4 regions of the Roseburia amylophila genome follow, and region 2 is predicted to be linked to each of the others. Evidence: predicted binding sites of a transcription regulator. Region 2 holds the regulator's gene; each other region holds the start of a gene.
The links. The regulator HrcA, encoded in region 2, represses chaperone genes, less so after heat shock. The targets are predictions, from matches to a motif close to TGTTAGCACTCNNNNNNNNNGAGTGCTAACA.

Region 1 (3,218 bases), on a different contig from region 2:
GCATTCCTTTCCGGCTGGATTTTCTTCGGCATGTATGCTCCGGAAGAATTCCCGAATGCAGTGGTATACTCCCTTGCTTACAACGGTGCATACCTTGGTGCAGAAGCACTTATTACATTAATCATTATCTGTCTGCCACCAGTCCAGAAGGCATTGAATTCTGTTAAGGATATGGCAAATTCATAATTTAAGTTCTAAAATCTACAGAAAGAGCGTCTCTTCTAAATCAGAAGGGACGCTCCTTTTTTCTATCAACTACATCTGAATCCATCCGAAAGCATTTGCTATGGAACTGATTAAAATAATCGCTGCAAAGATCGGACAGAGGTATTTTATCATCACTGTAAATATCTTTTTCCTGCGGAACGGGCTGCCGCCCCGGGTTACTTCTTCTTCAATCCGCTGCACTCCCATCACTCTTGATACCAGAAGGCAGGTTGCAATAGCCGCAATCGGCATCATCACGGAGTTCGTCAGGAAATCAAAGAAATCAAGAATCTGCATTCCGATAATTTTTACATTCGCCAATGGTCCATATCCCAGTGTAGAAAGACTTCCCAAAAGAAGCATTACAATACCGACAATTACCGTTGCTTTCCGTCTTTCCCAGCCCAGTTCATCTTCGAAAGTCGATACTGCACTTTCCGTTAATGCAATAGAACTTGTGATTGCTGCAAACAGCACCAGTACAAAAAATAAAATTCCGACTCCGGTTCCAAGTCCCATGCTGTCAAATACTTTTGGAATCGTAATAAACATCAATGATGGACCCGCCTGCAGGGTTTCCGGATTTCCACCGGAAAATGCAAAGACTGCCGGAATAATCATCAGCCCTGCCATCATGGCAATCGCTGTGTCGAAGATTTCCACATTCTTCGTGGACTCTTCAATAGAAACTTCCTTCTTCATATAAGAACCAAAAGTAATGAGAATTCCCATGGCAATGGACAGGGAATAAAACATCTGTCCCATGGCTGTTACTACCGTCATCCAGGAAAAATTTTCAAAATTCGGAATCAGAAAATATTTAACTCCTTTTAATGCTCCCGGTCTGCTTACGGAATAAACCGTTATTAATATAGAAAGAACAACCAGCACCGGCATCATAAATCTGGATACCCGCTCAATACCATTCCGGACTCCGGCAAAGATAATCCCCAGCGTAAATACTGCAAAAAAAGCAAAGCAGATTTCTGTGGAAAGCCCGCTGGAAATGAAATCGGAAAAATATCCATCCGATGCAAGCTTACTGCCATTTCCCCTGATATATTCCACCAGATATTTCATTACCCAGCCGCCAATTACAGAATAATATGGCACGATTAAAACCGGAATAATCGCATTTATCCAGCCACCGAAAGAGAGCCATCGGGATTTTCCAAAGGTATGATATGCTCCCACCGGGCTCTTCTTCGTCATTCTTCCGATAGAAGTCTCCGCCATAATCATCGTATATCCAAAAGTCAGTGCAAGTATAATATAAATCAGCAGAAAGATTCCTCCTCCATACTTTGCTGCAAGATATGGGAATCTCCATATGTTTCCCAGTCCCACAGAAGCGCCTGCTGCTGATAATACAAACCCTATCTTCCCCGAAAATGTACTTCTTTTCTCATTCTGTGTCTTCATTTTGTTTTTCTTCTCCTAAACTCATAATTTCCATAACGCAAAGTTATAAAAATCATAACACAGTCTCATAGTTCCTGCAATATTCTTTCTTTTCCGCAATACATTCACTTATTTTCTCTTCTTTTTCACAGCGTATTCCCTTATATTCTCTTAGTTTTCTCACAATTTGCAACCAATTCACAAATTTTTCACAAATTTATTAGCACTCACCTCTTGACAATGCTAATAATTGGTGTTATAACGTAGTCAGAACAAAGGAGAGGAACAAAAAGAGGTTCCTAAAACATCCCGGTTCCAAAGAAACAAGGTAAACAAGCATAGATAGATTTATTAAAAAAAGGAGAGATGACTTATGTTGATGCCTAGTATTTTTGGAGAGAATTTATTTGATGACTTCTTTGAGGATTTTCCATGGATGGACGATAACATGGATATGAAAAAGACTGAGAAAAAACTTTACGGTCGTAGAGCCGCACGTCTGATGAAGACAGATATAAAGGAGCAGGACAATGGTTACGAACTGGTCATTGATTTACCTGGATTTAAGAAAGACGAAGTAAGTGCTTCCTTAGAAAATGGTTACCTGACCATCAGTGCCGCCAAAGGCTTGGATGAGGAAGATAAAGATAAGAAATCCGGCAAGTACATCCGTAAGGAACGTTATTCCGGAGCCTGCAGTCGAAGCTTTTATGTTGGCGATGCCGTTACCGAAGAAGATATCAAGGGTGAATTTAAACACGGTATCTTAAAACTCTTCGTTCCGAAGAAAGAAGCTAAACCTGCTGTGGAAGACCACAAGTACATCGCCATTGAAGGATAACAGAACTTTATATAGTATCTGATTCAGATTAAGAAAGGAAGCATGTTATCATGTCAGACAAAAATCCAAAACATCCATTAAAAAAGAAGAAAGTAAAAGCTAAAATTAATGTAGCCGACCATGAGGCTGTTGAGGAAGCCAGAGAAGCTCACAGAAACAAGAAACATTATTACTAATTACAATAGACTATTTTAGGAGGAATGACTTATGTTAGTACCAAGTATTTTTTCAAACAACTTTGTAGATGATATATTCGATGATGTATTTCCATTCGGAGCTTACAATGTTCCTGCAGCAGACAACCGTGTTGCCATGAACACTGACGTTAAGGAATTTGACGACAGATATGAACTGGAATTTGAACTTCCAGGCTTTAAGAAAGAAGATATCCAGGCTGAGCTGAAAGACGGATACCTCATCGTCAATGCCAAACACCAGGACAACAAGGACGAAAAAGGCAAAGATGGAAAATATATCCGTAAAGAACGTTACTATGGCTCTTACCAGCGTAGTTTCTATGTCGGAAATGGCGTTACTCAGGATGACATCAAAGGCGGTTTTGAAAATGGTATCCTGACTCTGACCGTTCCGAAGAAAGAAGCAAAACCTGCTGTGGAAGAAAAGAAATATATTTCCATTGAGGGATAATACCAGGATAATTAAAAGGAAAAAGGGGCGGTGTGAGTATTCACACCGCCTCTCCTTTTTATGTGAGAAACACGCTTTGCGTGTTTCTCGTAGTTTAGCTGACATTACTTTATCGTCGATG
Region 2 (3,218 bases):
TCAATGCTTACTTTGTAATCGGTTCCCATATGTCTCTTAATGGAAGAGATTGTTTTCTCTGCGTTGGTTACTGCCTGACGTTTTGCTGGTTCACCAATCAGACGCTCACCTGTTTTTGTAAATGCTACGATAGATGGTGTTGTTCTTGCACCTTCCTGGTTTGCTATAACGGTAGGTTTTCCACCTTCCATAACTGCCACACAACTGTTTGTTGTTCCTAAATCAATACCAATAATTTTACTCATGTTCTTATCCTCCTATGCTTAATTCGCTACTTTTACCATGCTATGTCTGATTACATTTTCTTTGTACTTGTAACCTTTCTGTAACTCCTCGGCTACTACATTCTCACCGAGTTCTTCATCTTCCACATGCATTACTGCATTATGGAGATTCGGGTCAAACTCCTGACCGGCTGCTTCAATCGGTGTTACACCAACTTCTGTCAGCACTGTCATCATCTGCTTATAAATCTTATCCATACCTTCTACGAAGCCATTGTTTTTGTCTTCTTCCGGTACAGCTGCAAGCCCTCTTTCAAAATTGTCGATAACTGGAAGGATTTTCTCTAAGATTGCACTGGCTCCCATGTCATACATCTGGCTCTTTTCCTTTTCCGTTCTCTTACGGAAGTTTTCAAATTCTGCCATCTGACGTTTCAGCCGGTCGGTTAAATCTTCAATCTGTTCGTCCTTCTTATCTTTCTTGTCTTTCTTTTTAAAGATACCTTTCTTTTTCTCCTCATCTTCTTTCTCTATTTCTTCCGGTTCAGATTCGGTATCTTCCGTTTTTTCTTCTGCCTCAACCTCTTTTTCTTCTGAGGCGGTATTCTGTGCTTCTTCCTGCTTTTTTGCATCCTCTGCTTCTAAGTCTTCTAATACTTCTTCAAGCACTTCTTCTTTCTTTTCTTCTGCCACTTTCTTACCACCTTTCTATGCTATTCTTTCTTCGGCTTATCAAATATGCCTTCTAGTTGTGATTTCAAATTTTTCAGATTATCCATGACGTTCTCATAATCCATACGCTTCGGTCCGATAATTCCTATCGTTCCCTTCACGCCTTTACCAAGTTCATAGGTAGCTGTTACCACACTGCAGTCCTTCATGGTCTGAATTGGAGATTCATCTCCTATATAAACCTGTATGCCGTTCTCCTCATTGCTGAGGTTATCCGTCACCAGACTTACTAACTGTTTCTTCTCTTCTAACGCATCTAAAAGCTCTCCTGCTTTCTGCGAATCCGATAACTCCGGATATTTTAAGATATTCGTTGCACCGCTGGTATATATCTCCAAATCCTCGTCTTCGCTGATTGCTTCTGCTACTGCATCCAATACATCACTGATGACTTTGGAATGGATACCGGCTTTCTCTTTCAACACTGCTATGGTACCCAGATTAATCTGATCTAATGACAATCCATTTAAATGTGTATTCAAAAGCATGTTAAGTTTTAACATATGCTCATTATCTATCGGCTCTTCTATCGGAATCATCTTATTTTTCACAAGATTGCCTTCCAATACGACAACTGCCAGAATATGTTCATCATCCACATTGGATAACTGGATGAACTTCAGGCTGTTGTGGTGATACTGCGGTGCTGTTATCATGGTGGTGTAATTCGTGTTGTTTGCCAACAGCTTTGCCACCTGCTGCAATACCTGTTCCATCTTCTCCGTATGTTCAATTACAAACTCTTTCATATCGGATACTTCTTTGTCCTTCTCTGCAATCAGATTATCTACATAGAAGCGATATCCCTTATCGGATGGAATTCTTCCTGCCGATGTATGTGGCTGCAAAATATATCCCATCTCTTCCAAGTCCGACATCTCATTCCGGATTGTTGCGGAACTTAAGTTCAAATCCGTATACTTGGAAATGGTTCTTGAACCAACCGGCTCACCCGTTTCCAGATAGTTGCGAATGATTGCATTTAAGATTTTTGTTTTTCTTTCATCTAATTCGTTCTCGTTCATTCACGTTCTCCTGAAAATGAAACTTTTATAGGTATTTGAAAAAGCTTTTTGTACTGCTTTTTCTTTGTTGTTAGCACTCAACTCGAAAGAGTGCTAATTTCTATGTACTTAAGATAGCACCATTCGTTTTTTTTGTCAACAGCATTTTATAATTTTATAATTTCTTTAGATTTGTTCTGATTTAATGCTGTTCAACACCGCACTACTTAATCCAGTAAAAACTGGGCGAGTACATAGTTACTGATGTCCATACCGTGGTCGCTGAGCTTTATTACACCGGCTTTTTTCTCGATTAAGTCCTCTTCCTGAAGCTGGTTTAAGACTTCGCCATATACTGCTTCTATTTCCACGCCAAAAGTCTCTTTGAATTCTGTTCTTGTAACTCCCTTTAACATACGCAGGCCTAAAAACATGAATTCTTCCATCTGGGCATGGCGGCTGATTGCATCTGCACTCTCATGGAGATTCAATGCCGGTACTCCATCTATTTCCTTCGCCGAAATATTACCGCATGCTTTGATATACGCTTCAATCTCTCTTATATTACTGTAGCGTACTTCTCCAATCAGGGAAGCTGCCCCAAGTCCTACCCCAAGATACGGTACCCGCTTCCAGTATCCGATATTATGCCTTGCCTCTTTCCCCTGCTTTGCATAATTGGATACTTCATAATGCTCATAACCTGCCTCTGCAAGAATCTCCTGAGTCTTTTTATAAATTTCATACTCCGTCTCTTCAGATGGCAGATGCTCTGTCGGCTTTCCGGCTTCCCGGAGCACTGCCTCGAATTTGTATTTTTCATAAAATGGTGTTCCCTTTTCGATAATCAGGGAATAGGCCGAAATATGCTCCGGTTTTAATGCTATGACACGCTTTAAGCTGGTGACAAATTTCTCCGTACTCTGATAAGGCAGGGCACTCATCAAATCAACGTTGATATTTTCAAAGCCACATCTTCTGGCACATTCATAATTCTCCAAGAACTGCCGGTAAGTATGGATTCTTCCTAATATCTTTAATTCATCATCAAAGGCAGACTGTAACCCTATGCTGAGACGGTTAATGCCTGCTTCTTTATAGGTAAGAAGTTTTTCCTCATTTAAAGTTCCGGGATTACATTCTATGGTAATCTCTGCATCTGCTTCCACCTCAAAGCTTACCTGAATCTGTTTTAAAAGAAGTGCGATATATTCCGGTGCTAAAAGAGACGGTGTTCCGCCCCCTATATATATAGTAG
Region 3 (3,218 bases), on a different contig from region 2:
GGTTCGAAAGCACTGCTGCGGAAACCAGTGCACTATCAGTAATCTTTACTCCATGGAATACTTCATACCTCTCCTTTAATCCACGCAGGATAGAAATAGTATCTTCTACCGTTGGTTCGTCTACCATAACCGGCTGGAATCTTCGTTCCAATGCGGCATCCTTTTCAATGTATTCCCGGTACTCATCCAATGTGGTAGCACCGATACAATGCAGTTCTCCACGGGCAAGCATTGGTTTTAAAAGCTGTCCGGCATCCATGGCTCCATCGGTTTTTCCTGCACCGACAATGGTATGCAGCTCATCGATAAAGAGGATAATCTGTCCTTCGGATTTCTTTACTTCATCCAATACTGCTTTCAGACGTTCCTCAAATTCACCACGGTATTTTGCTCCGGCTACCAATGCACCCATATCCAGTGCAAAGAGCTTCTTATCCTTTAATCCTTCCGGAACATCACCACGTACAATCCGTTGTGCCAGTCCCTCTACAACTGCGGTTTTACCTACACCGGGTTCGCCAATCAGTACCGGATTGTTTTTCGTCTTACGGGACAAAATTCGCACTACATTCCGGATTTCTGCATCTCGTCCGATGACCGGATCCAGCTTCTGGTCTCTCGCCCTCTCTACCATATCATAACCATATTTATTTAAGGTATCATAAGTAGCTTCCGGATTATCGGAGGTCACACGCTGGTTGCCACGCACCGTAGACAGTGCCTGCAGGAAACGGTCTCTTGTAATACCATATTCCTTAAAAATTTCCTTTAATGCAGGGTTCGGATATTTTAACAAGGATAAAAACAGATGCTCTACGGAGACATAATCATCTCCCATCTGCTTTGCCTCATCCTCTGCACTAATCAATACCTTATTCAATGCCTGGCCGACATAAACCTGGCCGCCGGACACCTTGGTTCTTGCTTCCAGATGGCGGATTGCATTGTCTACAAAATGCTCCTTCTGGATTTCCATTTTCTCAATCAGTTTTAAAATCAGTCCATCTTCCTGCTGCAGTAATGCCACTAAAAGATGTTCCTGCTCGATTTCCTGATTGCCATATTCATATGCTAATTTTTCGCAATCCTGGATTGCTTCCATTGACTTCTGTGTAAATTTCTGAATGTTCATATCTTTCACCTCATTTCCCACTGTGCTATGAACGAATTCCTGTTATTTCTGTTTCCAAGCATAAATATAGCACGCATTATTAGCACTGTCAAGAGGTGAGTGCTAAAATTTTCAGACAATTTTTGTTAATTTATATTTTTCTTATATTTAAAAGGAATTCAGCAGTCCTTTCAGCCCTTCCTCTTTATAAACGCCCTTATAATATGCAACTTCATCTTTTATCATCTCATCAATCACCTGCATTCCAAGAAGTTCCACCGGTGCCTTATCATCTGTAAGAATATAATCGCCCTTTTCATAGGAAACGGTATCTGCCAATACCTCTGTCATCATTCCCTTTAACTCCTGATTTTCAAGCTTGGAAATGTTGTTAGAAAGATTCTTTAAAATTTCTCCATTGTCGGATGCAAACAGTTCCCGGTTTGTAGAGCCTGCCACATCCACAGTATATTCTGTTCCAAATACACTTCCTATGGTGTCGGAAAGATACTGGTTAATATTTCCTTCTTTCTGCCCACGCATGTTCATATTCACCACCATTACGCCATTTTCATTTAAATGCTCTTTTACCAGCGTAAAAAATTCAACGGAAGACATCTGAAACGGAATCGTAATATCCTGATAAGCATCTACCATAATGACATCGTATTTCTTATCGGATGCATTTAAAAATGCTCTTCCATCATAAGTCGTTACCGGCACATCCTCCGAAAGTGAAAAATACTGTCTGGAAAGCTTTGTAATCTTCTCATCAATTTCAACACCTTCCACATTCATATCTCCAAAATATTTCCGGCACTGGGTTGCATAAGTACCGGTTCCCATTCCAAGAATCAGCACATCCATGTCTGATATTTCTTTGTCTTTTAACATAAGCGGTGCCGCCATGGCATAATCATAATACATGCCGGTCAGTTCATCCTGCTTCATATACACAGACTGCACACCGAATAACACATTGGTGGATAAGGACACCTTGTCCTGATTTTCGTATACCTGAAGATAGTTATATACGGATTCCCCCTCATAGGTCAGATTATTTTCCCAGAATGCAAATGAGTCGGAATATCCAAACCCGCAGCACAGTGCAAATATCAGAATAGATGCAACTATTTTCTTCTTTCCGGTATGCGCATTGATAAAATATACGATGGATAATGCCAGTAAAATTCCCGCAAAGATAAGAAATGTAACGGATGTTCCTACTGCCGGAATTGTCACAAAGGTTGGGATAAAGGTTCCAATGATGCTTCCGATGGTGTTAAATGCCCCTAAGGTACCTACTGTCTTTCCGTTGTCATCTAAATTATCAACAGAATATTTTACCAGGGATGGTGTTACCGTTCCCAACAGAAACAGCGGAAATACGAAAATTACCATGCAGGCTGCAAAAGCTGCAATAATCAGGAAATTATTATTTACCGCAAAGATTAAAAGGGCTGATATTCCTATGATAATATATTTTCCCACTACCGGAATTAATGCAATCCAGATTGCGGCAATGATAATTCTTCCATACAGTTTATCCGGGTTCGGTGATTTGTCTGCCGTCCTTCCGCCATAAATATTTCCCAATGCCATGGCAATCATAATGGTTCCGATAATGATTGTCCAGACTATCTGGGAAGAACTAAAATATGGTGCAAGTAATCTGCTTGCACCTAACTCTACTGCCATCACTGACATTCCTGCAAAAAATTCCGTCAAATACAAAAATAACTTTTTCATATACACCTCTTTTATTTTCTTTCAATATCAATCATAAGATACTCCGACTTACATCCCGTTTTAAACTTAATCGCCCAGTCGGAAATTCCTGATGTTACAATAAAATTCGTATTTTCTCTCTGCTCATATCCATAGACACGGTCATCCGGTGTCATTTTCGTAAGATTCTCAATGGTCATCAGCGGGAATAGCTGTCCACCGTGGGTATGTCCGGAAAGAACCAGATCCACATTGACATTCTGCTGCGCTGCATAATCCTGTGGCTGATGGTCTAATACAATGGAGAATTTATCCGGATCAAGGTTTGCCGTCAGTTCTTCCATTGTGGCTCTTTTTTCTGCATATTCTTCGGATTTAT
Region 4 (3,218 bases), on a different contig from region 2:
CATCTTTTAATTCCAGGCCAACTTCTTCTGAAATTACCTGACCACCGGTAAGGATAGCGATATCTTTTAACATTTCTTTTCTTCTGTCGCCATATCCTGGAGCTTTTACTGCTACAACGTTAAATGTTCCACGCAGTTTATTTACAATCAATGTAGTTAAAGCTTCACCCTCGATATCTTCAGCAATGATAAGAAGTCTGGAACCGGACTGAACAATCTGTTCTAACAGTGGAAGGATTTCCTGAATGTTGCTGATTTTCTTATCGGTAATTAAGATGTACGGCTCATCTAAAACTGCTTCCATCTTATCCATATCTGTGCACATATATGCGGAAATGTATCCACGGTCAAACTGCATACCTTCTACCAGGTCAAGCTCTGTCTGCATGGTCTTGCTCTCTTCAATGGTAATAACACCATCATTGGAAACTTTTTCCATTGCGTCTGCTACCATGTTGCCAACGCTTTCATCACCTGCGGAAATAGATGCAACTTTTGCAATCTGGTCTTTTCCGGTTACTTTAGAAGACATTGCTGCGATTGTTTCAACTGCTTTTTCAGTTGCTTTCTTCATACCACGTCTTAAAACGATTGGGTTTGCACCAGCCTCTAAGTTCTTCATTCCTTCCTGAATCATTGCCTGTGCAAGAACGGTTGCTGTTGTAGTACCATCACCGGCGACGTCATTGGTCTTGGTTGCTACTTCTTTTACAAGCTGTGCGCCCATATTTTCGAATGCATCTTCCAATTCGATTTCTTTTGCAATGGTAACACCATCGTTTGTGATTAATGGAGCTCCATATGATTTATCCAGTACAACGTTTCTTCCTTTTGGTCCGATTGTTACTCTGACTGTATTTGCCAGTTTATCAACTCCAGCCTCTAATGCTGTTCTGGCTTCTGTTCCATATTTGATTTCCTTTGCCATAATTTCTTACCTCTTTCTTCTATTTTCCTATTTTATTATTTGTTTTATTTACCAATTATCAATTCGATTATTCTACTACTGCAAGAATATCATTCTGCTTTACGATGATATATTCTTCGCCATCCAGTTTTACTTCTGTTCCGGCATATTTAGAATAAATAACCTTCTGTCCTTCTTTTACCTGCATGGTAACTTCTTTGCCATCTACCACTCCGCCAGGACCAACTGCGATTACTTCTGCTTCCTGTGGTTTCTCCTGTGCAGCACTTGCTAAGATAATTCCGGATTTGGTTTTTTCCTCTGCTTTTAACTGTTTTAATACAACTCTGTCTGATAATGGTACTAATTTCATGATTCATTGCCTCCTTGATTCGGTCTCTTTGTTTTCTTTCTTTTTTATTAGCACTCATTCAAGCCGAGTGCTAACCGATAGTCATATAATAGTTTCTGCGTCTCTTTTTCGCAAGCCTGACCATTTTTTATTTTTCTTTTGTTTCCTTATATTTACTCTTAATATCTCGTTTTTTCTCTCGTTTTCTCACTTTCTTCAATTTGTAACGATTTAATACTTTTTTTAGATTTGTTTATGAAATCAGTCCAAAATGCTCCAATCCCTTATAAATGCCGTCTTCGTGCAATGGTGCTGTGATATAATCCGCTGCTTCTTTTGCTGCTTTGGTACCATTTCCCATGGCAATTCCATGCTGCACATGCTTTAACATTTCCACATCATTGATACTGTCTCCAAATGCATAGGTATCTTCTTTCTCAATACCAAGAAGTTCACAGGTTTTTTCGATGCCGGACGCTTTGGAAAATCCTTTTGGAATAAACTCTGCGCATGCCGCATCATGCACCAGCGGTGTGAAATTCTCTTCCAGATGGGAAAGTACCTTAAGATAAGCATCATCCGGTGTGGAGCAGGAAAACTTACTGATTTCCATAATTGCTTCATTTCCCGTTACCGGCAGCAAATCCTCTCCCAATGTCTCTTTTAGTCTCAAGCCATAAGGGTCTTCTTCAAATTCTTCCAGATCCATATACAAATTCCGGCTTCCCTCATATACCGTAGGAATTCCATACTCTTTTAATATATGTATGGTATCCTCTATCAATTCCTGTTCTAATTTTTTATAAAAAAGTGTTTTTCCATCCATCTCTATCCAGGTACCGCAGCCTGCCACAATTCCGTCGAATCCCAGTGCCAGCAATCTTTCATCCTGAATAAATGCTCTGGTTCTTCCGCTGCAGAGAAATGCCAGCTGTCCATTTTCCCGCAGCTTCCGGATTGCTTCCTTTGTGCTCTCCGGTATCACAAAATGCTCGTCCCACAATGTTCCATCAATATCAAAAAATACTGCTTTCCTGCTCATTCTCTTTATGTCCTTTCGCTGTTTTCTTCTCGCTCTTTTTGTCACAAGGGTTATTTTATGCCCCAAAAGCAGAATGTGTCAACCACGAAAAAGCCGCCTGCCACAGTTCACCTTCCGGCGTCACCATAGTCAGACGACTTTCTTCTATCATTATATTGTAATTTTCATTACTGTACAGAAAGATAAGAATATCCCATCAGACTTTCGTCTACTTCACGGGCTGCTTCTCTTCCTTCACGGATTGCCCATACAACCAGGGACTGTCCACGATGCATATCTCCTGCTGTAAAGACATTTTCCACGTTGGTCTTGTAATGACCGGCTTCTGTTGCCACATTGGTTCTGGCATTTAAGTCTACGCCGAATGCTTTGGCAATGTAATCTTCTGTTCCAAGGAAGCCTGCTGCAATCAGAACCAGATCACAATCTAACTTGCTTTCGGAGCCCGGTACTTCCACCATCTGCATCCGTCCGGTCTTTTCATCCTTTTTGCCCTCTAATTTTACGGTTTTTAATCCGCAGAGCTTACCGTTCTTGTCTTTTAAGAACTCTTTTACGGTTGTCTGGTAAATACGAGGGTCGGAACCGAACATGGCAATTGCTTCTTCCTGACCGTAGTCTGTCTTGCAGACTCTTGGCCACTCCGGCCATGGGTTGTTCTCTGCACGCTCATCCGGTGCTTTTGGCATCATTTCAAGCTGGATGACACCGGCTGCGCCGTGACGGATAGAAGTTCCGACACAGTCATTTCCGGTATCTCCACCACCGATGATAACTACTTTCTTTCCCTTGGCAGAAATATATTTGTTATCTTTAAGCTCGGAATCTAAAAGGCTCTTGGTAGTTGCCTTTAAGAAATCTACTGCAAAGTAAATGCCTTCTGCATCTCTGCCCGGAGCTTTGATGTTTCTTGGATT

Region 1: OCV43_RS13295 (Hsp20/alpha crystallin family protein) is a predicted target of HrcA. The motif match lies at 1,827-1,857, and genes of this name have one in related genera.
Region 3: clpB (ATP-dependent chaperone ClpB) is a predicted target of HrcA. The motif match lies at 1,210-1,240, and genes of this name have one in related genera.
Region 4: groES (co-chaperone GroES) is a predicted target of HrcA. The motif match lies at 1,326-1,356, and genes of this name have one in related genera.

Annotation. Positions count from the first base shown of each region.
Region 1 covers NZ_JAOQKI010000029.1:8,023-11,240, reverse strand. The annotation lists gene thiT (energy-coupled thiamine transporter ThiT) at 1-186, shown strand, start outside; gene OCV43_RS13300 (sodium-dependent transporter) at 256-1,629, opposite strand; gene OCV43_RS13295 (Hsp20/alpha crystallin family protein) at 1,982-2,449, shown strand; gene OCV43_RS13290 (hypothetical protein) at 2,500-2,625, shown strand; gene OCV43_RS13285 (Hsp20/alpha crystallin family protein) at 2,657-3,097, shown strand; gene OCV43_RS13280 (methylglyoxal synthase) at 3,202-3,218, opposite strand, start outside.
Region 2 covers NZ_JAOQKI010000004.1:35,179-38,396, reverse strand. The annotation lists gene dnaK (molecular chaperone DnaK) at 1-245, opposite strand, end outside; gene grpE (nucleotide exchange factor GrpE) at 264-917, opposite strand; gene hrcA (heat-inducible transcriptional repressor HrcA) at 938-1,981, opposite strand; gene hemW (radical SAM family heme chaperone HemW) at 2,188-3,218, opposite strand, start outside.
Region 3 covers NZ_JAOQKI010000002.1:27,016-30,233, forward strand. The annotation lists gene clpB (ATP-dependent chaperone ClpB) at 1-1,132, opposite strand, end outside; gene OCV43_RS01585 (spermidine synthase) at 1,280-2,860, opposite strand; gene OCV43_RS01590 (metallophosphoesterase) at 2,872-3,218, opposite strand, start outside.
Region 4 covers NZ_JAOQKI010000006.1:2,270-5,487, forward strand. The annotation lists gene groL (chaperonin GroEL) at 1-928, opposite strand, end outside; gene groES (co-chaperone GroES) at 996-1,280, opposite strand; gene OCV43_RS04820 (Cof-type HAD-IIB family hydrolase) at 1,513-2,301, opposite strand; gene OCV43_RS04825 (glutamate synthase subunit beta) at 2,469-3,218, opposite strand, start outside.